3 regions of the Vibrio sp. TBV020 genome follow, and region 3 is predicted to be linked to each of the others. Evidence: riboswitches for the same ligand, from Rfam matches in the RefSeq annotation. Region 3 holds a riboswitch; each other region holds the start of a gene.
The links. A riboswitch is a leader RNA that binds a small molecule or an ion and turns the genes downstream of it on or off. The one in region 3 is predicted to bind thiamine pyrophosphate.

Region 1 (4,238 bases), on a different contig from region 3:
AATGACTTAGTCGCTAGTGCCACGGACACGGATGAGTTTATTGTTGAAGTGTCGGATGGCGTAAAAACTACGCAGCAAGTCATAGCGATTACTGTGATTGGTAATGCAGCTCAACAAGGTGGTGTTGGTTATGACTTGCTACAAGCAAGCAGCGCTGATGAATGGTTGTGGGGCGGTCCAAATGACGGTTCTGATGCAGGGCAAGCAGACCGCTTCGCTTGGAGTGACTCTACGGTTGGTACATCGGCGCAGCCAGGTACCGATTACGTGAAAGATTTTGATGCTGGTGAAGATATCATTGATCTATCAGGCTTCGTCAATGCTAACGATGTTTGGCAATCAGTCGCAGTAGCGCAGCAAGTGAACATCGATGAGGTTGGAACTGATACACAAATTAGCTTGTTCGATAACAATCAAAATTTGGTTCAAACCATTACTTTACAAGATGTATTAATTAGCGAACTGACCAGTGAAGATACTTCGAGTATGACTCAAGCTGAGCTGCTGAGTACCTTATTCAGCGAACAAGCGATCACAATCTCTCAAACCTATGGGCATGAAGGGGACGATACCTTAACTGGCAGCGCAAGTGATGACATCTTATTAGGCGGGCTGGGCGAAGATACCTTTGTCATGCTGAGTGAGAATGCAGGCACAGCGTTGAATCCAACACAAGACACCTTAGCGGACTTTTCAGTCAGTGATGACATCATCGATTTGTCAGACTTACTGCCAGATGCACCGAACATGAATGATCTGTTTGCTCATATCGATGCAACTGTGATTGATGATATCAATGACCCTAACGACGACGCACACACTTTGTTAGAAGTCACCGATGAAAACGGCGGACAAACCAATATCAAGATCAATGATATGGGCTACAGTGAACTAGGCTTAGGTACGGGGGCCACCGACGACGCCATAGTTACTGCGCTGGTGGAGCAGTTGAAAGTCATTCAAACCGACAGCTAAATACGATTGTCTAGCTACTCAGTTGCTCTCGAATTACCTCTTTAACCGTTTCAAAACGTGCAGGAAGTTGTCGATGACGCTTAGTTAATAAATAAAGTGTCTCGATCACTTCTCGCTTTGGTTGGTAAATTGCAATGTCATCTCTTAAAGGAAAAGTGTCTAATGCACTCTTCGGCAATATCGTAAACCCATGGCCTTTCGCAACAGGAAGTAGAATCTGGTTGAGTTGGTTCACGTACCCTTTGATGGGTAGTTGGTGAATGTTCATCGCTGTCAATTCTGGTTCACCACAGCGTGAAAAATAGAGCGTTAAGTAGTGCTCAGAATCTGGGTGGCGGATCAAACCAATCTGTTTTAGCTTCTCTTCACTTAGGCTCTTTGTTGCCACAGATTTAGGCAACATCAAGCAAAGAGGTTCTTGCCCAAACTTCTCAGACTCTATACGCGGGTCGGATGGTTCATGAGTCACAATACCTAAATCAACATCCCCAGAAATCACTTCTGCCAGTATCTTATGGTGTGGTGCGGCTTCTAAATGAGTAATCAGTTTCGGGCATTTACATTGTAAATCGAGGAGGTGAGGGTAGAGCAAGAGTGCCAAAGAACCAGAACAAGAAAGAGACACGCTACCAGTGCACGGGTCATCTTGATTCAATGACAGTAGCATTTGTGTCTGTTGGGTTTCTAATTGGCTCGCATAGTCATAGACGGTTTTACCTGCCTCTGTAATTTCAAAGCTCTTGTTATGTCTTCTGATCAGTGGATGGCCGCAAGCTTGTTCTAACTTCTTGATATGCTGACTTACGCCCGGCTGAGTCATAAAAAGCTTGTCAGCTGTTTTAGTAAAATGACCAGTATCGATAAGGGTAACGAAGGTTTTTAACCAGGTAGGGTTCAACATAGTTGTTGCTCATAAGAAAAATTTATCCTGATGAGTTTAAACCATAACAAAAGATTGAGAAAGAGAAGGCTCCACGTCTCCATTTAAATGATTGAACACGGATTTTTCAGAGCAAATGATGCAATTCCTTTAATTTTATTGTTATCATCAGCGGGAAATAGTCGGGGAGCCTAACCAATTTGGAAAGGGCTGAGATCGCATAGCGAGACCCGTTGAACCTGATTCAGTTAGCACTGACGTAGGGAACTATGCGCATCTCACCTTATTGGTTGAGTGCACTCGTATCCGATAAAATGATCATATCTTCCTGATCCTTTCTTGTCGTGGCCGAGAGTTCCTGTACGTCTTGTAGTAGGAGCAACAATGCCACATTCACAAGACACAACTCCAATCGTATTAACCATTGCAGGCTCTGATAGCGGCGGTGGTGCTGGTATTCAAGCGGATATCAAAGCGATGTCCGCCACAGGCAGTTATGCTTGCTCGGTAATCACGGCAATCACATCTCAAAACACCCAAGGCGTGAGCGCGATTCACCCAATTCCGTTAGAGCATATCTCTAGTCAGCTGGATGCTGTATTTACTGATCTCAACGTAGCCGCTGTTAAAGTTGGTATGTTGGCGGATTCTCAAATCATCAAAGTTGTCGCTGATAAAATCCGTCAATATCAACCTAAACATCTTGTTGTTGATCCAGTCATGGTCGCAACAAGCGGCGACTTATTACTTGAACAAAGTGCCATATCAACTTTAAAGCAAGAGCTGCTGCCTCTTGCTGATCTCATTACTCCTAACTTGCCTGAAGGTGCTGCTTTAATTGGTGGCGATGTGCCGCAGGACGAAGACCAAATGGGAGCGATGATTGAGTCTCTTCGCGCTCTTGGTGCTAAAGCAGTGTTGCTTAAAGGAGGCCATTTAGAGAAAGACGAAAACAGCAATGACCTACTGATCTCAGCCGATAACAGTGAGTTGTTGAGCGCTAAACGTGTACAAACCAAGAACACTCACGGTACAGGTTGTACGCTTTCTTCTGCGATTGCTTCTTACCTTGCTCAAGGCAATTGCCTTCATAAAGCGGTCTATCTAGGCAAGCAATACATATCCCAAGCAATTGCACATGCTGACTTATTGGATGTCGGCCAGGGTCATGGGCCTGTGCACCACTTCTTTTGTGGCCACACCAATGTGCGCTGATGCGATAGGCATTGAACTGCGAGCTGCGTATTTAAAGTATCTTGATAGTGATTCACCGACATTGTCAGGGCTAAACATGTCGATTCCTCAAGGGGAGTGGACGTGCTTACTTGGCCGAAGTGGTAGTGGTAAAACGACATTACTTCGCTATCTCGCGGGTTTACTTGACGATAAGGTTGAGGTGGGAGGGTTGATTTCGTTAAGCCGTGGCGATGATTTAGATGATCAAATTGCGTATATGGCACAGCAAGATCTGTTACTTCCTTGGCTAAACGTTGTGGATAACGTTCTATTAAGCCGTAAATTCTCTACCCAGCAAACTATGGGTGAACGTGAGCGAGCGTTAACGTTACTTGAGCAGGTCGGCTTAGCTGGCTATGCAAAGGCGATGCCTTCACAACTATCGGGTGGGATGAGACAACGCGTCGCGCTGGCGAGAACTCTGATGCAAGACAAACCCGTTGTATTAATGGATGAGCCTTTTTCAGCGCTCGATGCGGTCACTCGTTATAAGTTACAAACCCTGTCAGCTTCATTGCTTAAAGATAAAACTGTGATTTTGATTACTCACGATCCTCAAGAGGCGATTCGACTCGCGCACACGCTTTACTTATTGCAAGGCTCGCCTGCGAAAGCTCAATCGTTAGCAGTGCCATCCACTTTGCCACCAAGAGTTATCGATGGTGAATGCGCTGCGTTGCAACAAACGATTTTACAGAGCTTGGAGCTGGACTATGAATAATCTCACCGACTTAAATGTGACTAAACCGAGCTCAAACATAAAGCCGTTAACCAATCACTCTCTTTTTCGAGGTGTACTATCGCTGCTAATGATTTTGGGTTTGTGGCAAGCCGTGGTGATGGTTTTCGATATGCCTAGTTTTATCTTACCGTCACCAATGGAAGTACTTAGCCGGTTGTTTACACGCTTTGATGTTTTGATGAAGCATACATTAGTGACAGGTCAAGAGATTGTACTTGGGTTGCTATTGGGTCTATCAATGGGGTTGTTCTTCGCGTTGCAAATGCTGCTGTTTAAACCTCTTAAGCGTTGGCTTCTGCCTATCTTGATCGCGAGCCAGGCTATTCCTGTGTTTGCGATTGCACCTGTGCTCATGCTTTGGCTTGGTTACGGCATTGCATCGAAAGTTGTGATGGCTGCGATCAT
Region 2 (4,238 bases), 3.0 Mb from region 3:
TTGTGCTGACCAGCCAACTTGAATACCCAGTCGTTCATCTTCCAGAACCGGTGTTGGGAAATCATCGAATTGACAAACCCACAAAGTAGATCGTTCATCCTGTAAACTGCCATCCACAAGTGTTTCACGTGAAACATTCCCATGTTGCGTTGTCATTCCTCGAGCAAGTGTTAGTGCGTCTTCAATAGGGAAATCGAGTATTGTCAGCGTTACTACCCAAGCAAGGTGATGCTCTGGCACAAATGTTGTGTTTCGTTGAGACGTAACGGAAAGCGCTCTCACTTCATCGTTAATTGGATGACGCCATATATCAAGTTGAAGCTCTTCGTCCTTTTCACAAGACGCCTGACGATCGACAATACCGATATAAATATTATCCGAAGGCTGGTTTGCACTTTCTTCTACCGATAAACCAGAACGGTAATAAAGCGTCAGTAAGCTCTCAGGATCAGAGTCATACCCATCAATGAGGTCGGTAGTTAAATATGTAATCTGTTGGTCGCGAACAAGCTGAATAGATTGAGTTGGGCTCACACCCAACTCAATGTCTTCAATGCTAAAACCCTGTTCTTTCGCCAACAACAAACATTGTTGAACTAAGCCTGTTAATTCAATCAATGATGACGGAATAAGGATTTTGCTCATTAGTCACTTACCTCGGCATGTGCTGCTGGGTGGTATAACTCAGAGCCCGTTTCTCTGAACTCTTGCGATTTTTTACGCATTCCCTCAAGTGGGTCATCTAGCATCTTGATAGAGATAGCTTGGTCCGCAGCTACTTGTTCAGTGTCTTTCGCGTACTCACGAGCCTCTTGTGAAATCTTCATTGAACAGAACTTTGGTCCACACATTGAACAGAAGTGTGCAACCTTTCCTGACTCTTGAGGTAGAGTTTCATCATGGAAAGCGCGAGCAGTGTCTGGGTCAAGTGACAAGTTGAATTGGTCTTCCCAACGGAATTCGAAACGTGCTTTAGAAAGGGCATTGTCACGAACTTGCGCACCAGGGTGTCCCTTCGCCAGATCAGCGGCATGGGCAGCAAGCTTGTAGGTAATCATGCCTACTTTAACGTCTTCTTTGTTTGGTAAGCCAAGATGCTCTTTTGGTGTTACGTAGCAAAGCATCGCACAGCCATACCAGCCAATCATGGCTGCACCAATACCTGAAGTAATATGGTCGTAGCCAGGCGCAACATCTGTAGTCAGTGGACCAAGCGTGTAGAAAGGCGCTTCATGACAGTGCTCTAGTTGCTCTTCCATGTTCTCTTTGATCATGTGCATTGGAACATGACCAGGGCCTTCGATAATAACCTGTACGTCGTATTCCCACGCAATCTTGGTCAATTCACCAAGAGTACGAAGCTCTGCAAATTGAGCTTCGTCATTTGCATCTGCAACCGAACCAGGACGCAGGCCATCACCGAGAGAAAGAGCCACATCATACTTAGCACAGATTTCACAGATCTCTCGGAAGTGGGTGTATAAGAAACTTTCTTGGTGATGCGCTAAACACCATTTCGCGATGATAGAACCGCCGCGAGAAACGATGCCAGTAACGCGTTTTGCTGTCATTGGGACATAGCGAAGTAGTAATCCAGCATGGATAGTGAAGTAATCCACACCCTGCTCTGCTTGCTCAATCAGAGTATCTCGCATTACTTCCCAGTTAAGGTTCTCCGCAACGCCATTCACTTTCTCAAGCGCTTGATACATTGGTACGGTACCGATCGGCACTGGACTATTACGTAGGATCCACTCACGGGTTTCGTGGATGTTACGCCCAGTAGAGAGATCCATAACAGTATCGCCACCCCAGCGTGTCGCCCACACTAGTTTCTCAACTTCTTCCTCAATAGAAGACGTAACCGATGAGTTACCGATATTGGCGTTCACCTTAACCAAAAAGTTGCGTCCAATGATCATTGGTTCGGATTCTGGGTGGTTGATATTAGAAGGAATAATCGCGCGACCTTCAGCGACTTCTTTACGCACAAACTCGGCGGTAATGTCTTTAGGAAGATTTGCTCCGAAGCTTTGACCCGGGTGTTGTTGATTCAGCACTTCATCACGGTATTGAGCACGCCCCATATTTTCACGCAGGGCAATGTATTCCATTTCTGGGGTAATAATGCCTTTACGAGCGTAGTGTAACTGGGTAACACACTGGCCATCTTTAGCACGTCGAATACGTGGTAGATTACCGTAACGAAGATCGTCTAGCGTCTCGTCTTCTAAGCGTTCCTTGGTGTATACCGAGCTCACCTCGTTAAGTAACTCAGTATCAGCACGCTCTTCAATCCACCCTTCTCTGAGCTTAGGTAAGCCACTGTAAAGGTCTATGGTGTGTTCTGGGTCTGTGTATACACCTGAAGTATCATAAACGCGTACTGGCTCGTTAGGTTCGAAAATAGGCGCTTCTTTTGTACCCCCGATAAGGCTGTCAGCGAGTGATATTTCGCGCATCGGTACGCGAATATCTGAGCGTGAGCCTTCTACATAAACCTTACTTGAGTTTGGGTACGGATGTACCGAGAGTGTATCAATGAACTGTTTTGCTTCCAGTCTCGCTTGCTTGCGATTCGACATAGCATTTTTCCTTGCTTTGTTATTCTTAGATAAAAAGTATTTGGATAAAAATGCTTGGCGGAAAGATGCGACAAGAGGTATCGATATACCACAGCTACAAAGGCTATAACCAGTATCGATTAAGAATAGAAAACCTGTAGAAAACAGGTCTAGATATCTTCTCTTGTTCCCTTCGCAGATATTAATCTGATCAGGTTCAACGGATCCCGAATTAACGGTCTCAGCCTTAAGGCACTCCGACAAGTAAAGCGAGTATATAAAATCAGCTTGGGTAAACCAAGTCGACTTACATAAATATTGGTAGTTTTTTGAACAACCTTAGCTTTTAATTAACAGTTGAAAGCCAATCCATGCAGCAGAGATACTAAGCACGACATTGAGAAGTACATTCAGTCCCATCTTAAAAAACGCACCTTGCTGCATAAGAAGAACATTATCCATTGAGAATGTTGAAAAGGTTGTCAGTGCTCCAAGGAAGCCCAGTCCTATGATTTGGCGCCAAGGTTCAGTAGCTAACATCTCGTTCTCGAATGCAGCAATAAGAAGACCCATGATAAAAGAGCCAACAACGTTTACTGTTAACGTTCCATATGGAAATCCACGCCCCAATAAAAGTGCACACATCTCTGCTACCAAATACCGAGAGCACGCACCAAAGGCTCCACCAATAGCAATGAAACCCAAAATAGAAAGCTGTCCCATCATTTACTCCAATTGAAATCTTGCTACATTTTAGCGGCGAAAAGTCATTTTTGACTCACTTAAATCAATAAATAGCCTAATAAAGTACAAGAAAATTTAAAAGTTACAGGTGTCACTTAACTTCAATATAACCCATCAGGCCAGTTTTCATATGTTCAATGACATGGCAGTGGTACATCCAACGCCCAAGGTTATCAGCAACAAATGCGGCTTTGGCACTGCCGTTTTTACCAAGCAGAACCGTATCTGTATGAAAAGGTTCTGCCACCCTCTTACCATCCAACTCAAGTACAGTGAAAGTATGACCATGAATATGAATTGGATGATGGTACTGAGTAACATTCTTTAGGTTAAATATATAAGTTTTACCGTACTGAAGTGTAGCTAGCGGTGCTGGAATATTGTCCTTACTCATCCCTTCCCATGCTCGCTTGTTAGTTAACCAGAATTTAGGCATCGATTTACCATCTTTTCCGATAGGACTAATTGCTCCCTCCCACTCGAAAACAAAATCAATAGACTCAGCATTGATAAGATCAAGATCTGGTACCGGGTTGAGCGGAAGCAAAGGGATCGCTTGGCGATCATCTAGATCGGAAGCGATCACATCAAATGAACACAATGGGAAGGGGAATCTTCCTTTCATTTGACGCACGTGAACACGTGCTCCTTCACTAGGAGCAATAAAAGCAATATCAACCCTCATTCCAGGCCCAATCTTATGCTGAGTAAGCTTATAAGGCGTTTTTATTGGGTTTCCATCAATAGCTACAACCCAACCTTCAACCCCTTCAAGAGCAATCGGGTAAGTAATTGTATTATCGACGTTAGCGATACGTAGACGAGTCGTACTATGAGCTTTTAATGTATATACAGGTTCATGAACGCCATTCACACTACTCCACTCACCAGGTGTTCCCATTCTGGCACTAAGACGAGGGATCATTAAGT
Region 3 (4,238 bases):
TGTCCCTGGCAATGGTCGTATTTTGGCACCGAAACAAGATATCGCTTTAGATGATGTATTGCAGCGCGGCTGTTGGAGTGAAACGGAATTTAGCGGTCAACAAGGGGATTGGCAGGCCGAGAAGCTGATTGCCGACGGCTCAGAGTTTAAAGTCCTATTCCAAGGTGAAAATGTTGGGATCGTGAAGTGGGACTTAGTTGGTGACCATAATGTTGATAACGCTTTGATGGCGATTGCCGCTGCGCGTCATGTTGGTGTTACACCGGATTTAGCCTGTGAGTCATTGGCTAAATTTATCAATACTAAGCGTCGTCTAGAATTAAAAGGCGAAGTGAATGGTGTCATGGTTTATGACGATTTTGCTCACCACCCGACAGCCATTGAACTAACTTTGGGTGGTCTGCGTAATAAAGTCGGCAGTGACAAGGTTATCGCTGTTCTTGAGCCACGTAGTGCCACTATGAAACGTGGTGTCCACAAAGATTCATTGGCTGATTCGTTAGCTAAGGCCGACGAAGTATTTCTTTACCAACCGGACAGTATTGACTGGTCAGTAAAAGAGATTGCAAATCAATGTCATCAGCCCGCGCAAGCATCTGGCAACATTGACGAGCTAGTCGCTAACATCGTTAGTCGTGCACAGCCGGGCAGCCATATCCTAGTGATGAGCAATGGCGGGTTTGAAGGCATTCACGGCAAGTTATTAGAAAAGTTAGGCGAGTAACCAGAAATAGAAATGAGTAAACAGCAAAAAGCGATTACCTTGGCATTCACCGGAGCTTCTGGAGCACCTTATGGGCTAAGGTTATTGGAGTGTTTATTAGCAGCAGACTATCAAGTCTATTTATTGATATCTTCAGCCGCGCGAGTAGTTCTTGCTACTGAGCATGGTTTGAAGCTGTCAGGTAACCCTGATGCCGCTAAACAAGCGCTAATTGAGCACTTAAATTGCGATCCTGATAAGTTAGTCGTTTGTGGTAAAGACGATTGGTTCTCTCCTGTAGCTTCAGGGTCTGCTGCTCCAAAACAGATGGTGGTTTGTCCATGTTCTGCGGGTAGCGTTGCCGCTATCGCTCATGGTATGTCAGACAACCTTATCGAGCGTGCTGCCGACGTCGTCATGAAAGAGCGTGGACAGTTATTACTTGTTGTACGTGAGACTCCATTTTCAACGCTGCACCTAGAGAATATGCACAAGCTTTCTCAGATGGGAGTAACCATCATGCCAGCAGCGCCTGGTTTCTATCATCAACCTAAGTCTATTGAAGACTTGGTCGATTTTATGGTTGCGCGCATCTTGGATCATCTTGGTGTGGAACAAGGTTTAGTTCCTCGTTGGGGCTACGATTCCCGTCATATTTGAATTTGATTGTCGCCTAGCGGAACTCCAACTATTTAGGGGATAGCTATTGGGTATCAATAATATTACAATTTGACGGTTACTCATCGGGGAGCTATTGACCCAAGTTATATTGGATCAAGCTGAGATCAAGTTAAGCTTGGGACCCGTGGACCTGAACCAGATAATGCTGGCGTAGGAATTGAGTCTGGATTTATCACCAAGATACCTCCCTCAACCCTGTGCCGCTCATACAAGGAGAGAGCGAGCAGTGAAAACCACTCTAAGCACACTTTCAATCAGCACTCTAGCGGCTGCGACACTAACTTCATTTTCTGCTTTCGCTGCAGACAACACATTAACGGTTTACACCTATGACTCTTTTGCAGCAGATTGGGGACCGGGTCCAACCGTAGAAAAAGCGTTTGAAGAAAAATGTGGCTGCGACGTGAACTTTGTCGCGCTAGACGATGGCGTTTCAATTCTTAACCGCTTACGTTTAGAAGGCGACAATAGCAAAGCTGATGTCGTGCTAGGTCTAGACAACAACCTGATGGCTGAAGCAAAGCAAACCGGCTTGCTCGCTGAGCACAAAGTTGATACTAGCTCTGTGACTCTACCAAATGGCTGGAATGACAAGACGTTCGTTCCTTACGATTTCGGTTATTTTGCATTTGTTTACAACAAAGAAACGCTTGCTAACCCACCAAAGAGTTTGAAAGAGTTAGTAGAGTCTCGTGATGACCTAAAGGTTATTTATCAAGATCCTCGTACCTCGACACCTGGTCAGGGTCTGATGCTATGGATGAAATCTGTCTATGGTGACAATGCGACTCAAGCATGGAAGCAACTGGCGGAAAAGACAGTGACCGTAACCAAAGGTTGGTCTGAAGCTTACTCAATGTTCTTAGAAGGTGAGTCTGATTTAGTTCTGTCTTACACCACTTCACCAGCTTACCACCTGATTGCTGAAAATGATGCCAAGTACGCAGCGGCAGATTTTGCTGAAGGTCACTACACTCAAGTGGAAGTTGCAGCAAAAGTAAAAGGCTCAAGCAACGAGAAACTTGCCGATGAATTTATGAGCTTTATCTTAAGTGATGAATTCCAATCAGCAATGCCTACGGGTAACTGGATGTACCCAGTGACGAATGTCGAGCTACCTAAAGGTTTTGAAACTCTGACTGTTCCTAGCCAAGCGCTAAGCTTTAGTGCCGATGAAGTTGCACAGAGCCGCAAGTCTTGGATTCGTGAATGGCAAAGTGCATTAACCTTCTAAGGGATTCTTTTGCGTAAAACACCTTTAATTGGTTTATGGGTCGCGATGATTATCGCGGCCTTTGTTGTTTCTGCACTTGTGGCTTTGATGGCGAATGCAGAGACATTAAATATCAGCCAAGTTTGGAGCGATCCTTATTATCGTCATGTCACCAAATTTAGCTTTTACCAATCATTTCTATCAACTGTATTGAGCGTTGGTCTGGCATTGCCCGTCGCACATGCATTATCTCGCCGACATTTCCCAGGCAAGGCTCTGTTATTAAAGTTATTTGCAACTACGCTCGTACTACCTGTATTGGTGGGCGTATTTGGCTTACTGGCGATTTATGGCAACAGTGGTTTGATTGCTACTCTGTTTAAGTCTTTAGACAGTAAATTACCGTTTTCTATTTACGGTTTAAACGGCATCTTATTGGCGCACGTTTTCTTTAACCTTCCCTATGCGACAAGGTTATTGTTGCAAGCATTAGACTCAATCCCTCAAGAACAACATAAACTGTGTGCTCATTTAGGGATGGGGCATTGGGATAAGTTCCGTTGGGTGGAGTGGCCTCGGTTACGTCAACAATTACCTCATGTGAGTGGCTTAGTATTTATGCTGTGCTTTACCAGTTTCGCTACTGTGATGGCGTTAGGTGGCGGCCCCAAATCCACCACGATTGAGCTAGCAATTTATCAAGCGATTAAGTTTGATTTTGACTTACAAGCTGGTGCATTACTTGCTATTTGGCAAATGGCTTTGTGTAGTGTGATGGCTTTGACGATTCAAAGGTTGGCTAAACCGATGTCGGTTACAGCAGGGAGTCAATCAACCCAAGCCCATTTATCGAAAGACTCTTTGCTATCAAAATGCTGGGATTGGAGTTGGATTGTTGGCGCGATGTTACTGGTGCTGCCTCCATTACTTATGGTGGTGCTGAGCGGCTTAAACAAAGAAGTGATTGATGTTTTAACTGACAGTCGATTTTGGCTCGCTTTTTGGGCTTCGATTAAGGTTGCAACACTAGCGAGTATCCTGGCTTTATTAGCTGGTATTGCCATTCTTATTACCAGCCGTCGTCTGAGACTTAATTATAAAGTTAAACGTGCTGATCATATTGAATTGATCGGTACCATCATTCTGGTGACGCCGGGTTTGGTGGTTTCTACAGGACTATTTTTGCTACTCCGCTCCTTTACTGATGTGTTTAGTCTCGCATTTATTGTGGTGGTAGCGGTTAATGCTTTAATGGGGCTGCCTTATGTCATCCAGACCTTGTCACAGCCTATGCTCCATATCGAACAGCAGTATCAATACGTGTGTGCAAGTTTAGGCATGAAAGGCTGGCAGCGATTTAAAGTGGTTGAGTGGAAGGCGCTAAAGAAACCACTAGCTCATGCTTTCGCGATCAGTTTTATGTTTGCTATCGGTGATTTGAGTGCGGTGGCTTTATTTGGTAGCCAAGAATTTCGCACATTACCGCTGTACCTCTTTCAATTACTAGGAAGTTATCAGATGGAAGCGGCAGCCGTGGTCTCGGTAACATTATTATTGCTAAGCGTTGGGTGCTTTGCCCTAATTGAAATCTTGTTCAAAGTTAATAAGAAGGTGAGTTATGCTGACTCTGAGTAAAGTGGA

Region 1: linked by a shared signal. The riboswitch ahead of thiD (bifunctional hydroxymethylpyrimidine kinase/phosphomethylpyrimidine kinase) and the one ahead of thiB (thiamine ABC transporter substrate binding subunit) in region 3 are both predicted to bind thiamine pyrophosphate.
Region 2: linked by a shared signal. The riboswitch ahead of thiC (phosphomethylpyrimidine synthase ThiC) and the one ahead of thiB (thiamine ABC transporter substrate binding subunit) in region 3 are both predicted to bind thiamine pyrophosphate.

The regions. Positions count from the first base shown of each region.
Region 1 is NZ_JBEEAQ010000001.1:1,001,782-1,006,019, forward strand. Features, by position in the region: gene AAFX28_RS04220 (VCBS domain-containing protein) at 1-975, shown strand, start outside; gene AAFX28_RS04225 (LysR family transcriptional regulator) at 986-1,876, opposite strand; TPP riboswitch at 2,029-2,138, shown strand; gene thiD (bifunctional hydroxymethylpyrimidine kinase/phosphomethylpyrimidine kinase) at 2,240-3,070, shown strand; gene AAFX28_RS04235 (ABC transporter ATP-binding protein) at 3,060-3,812, shown strand; gene AAFX28_RS04240 (ABC transporter permease) at 3,805-4,238, shown strand, end outside.
Region 2 is NZ_JBEEAQ010000003.1:156,971-161,208, forward strand. Features, by position in the region: gene AAFX28_RS08610 (thiamine phosphate synthase) at 1-645, opposite strand, end outside; gene thiC (phosphomethylpyrimidine synthase ThiC) at 645-2,585, opposite strand; TPP riboswitch at 2,736-2,834, opposite strand; gene crcB (fluoride efflux transporter CrcB) at 2,904-3,287, opposite strand; gene AAFX28_RS08625 (multicopper oxidase domain-containing protein) at 3,400-4,238, opposite strand, start outside.
Region 3 is NZ_JBEEAQ010000003.1:3,147,604-3,151,841, reverse strand. Features, by position in the region: gene mpl (UDP-N-acetylmuramate:L-alanyl-gamma-D-glutamyl-meso-diaminopimelate ligase) at 1-724, shown strand, start outside; gene AAFX28_RS22395 (flavin prenyltransferase UbiX) at 737-1,363, shown strand; TPP riboswitch at 1,438-1,558, shown strand; gene thiB (thiamine ABC transporter substrate binding subunit) at 1,611-2,618, shown strand; gene thiP (thiamine/thiamine pyrophosphate ABC transporter permease ThiP) at 2,628-4,232, shown strand; gene thiQ (thiamine ABC transporter ATP-binding protein) at 4,216-4,238, shown strand, end outside.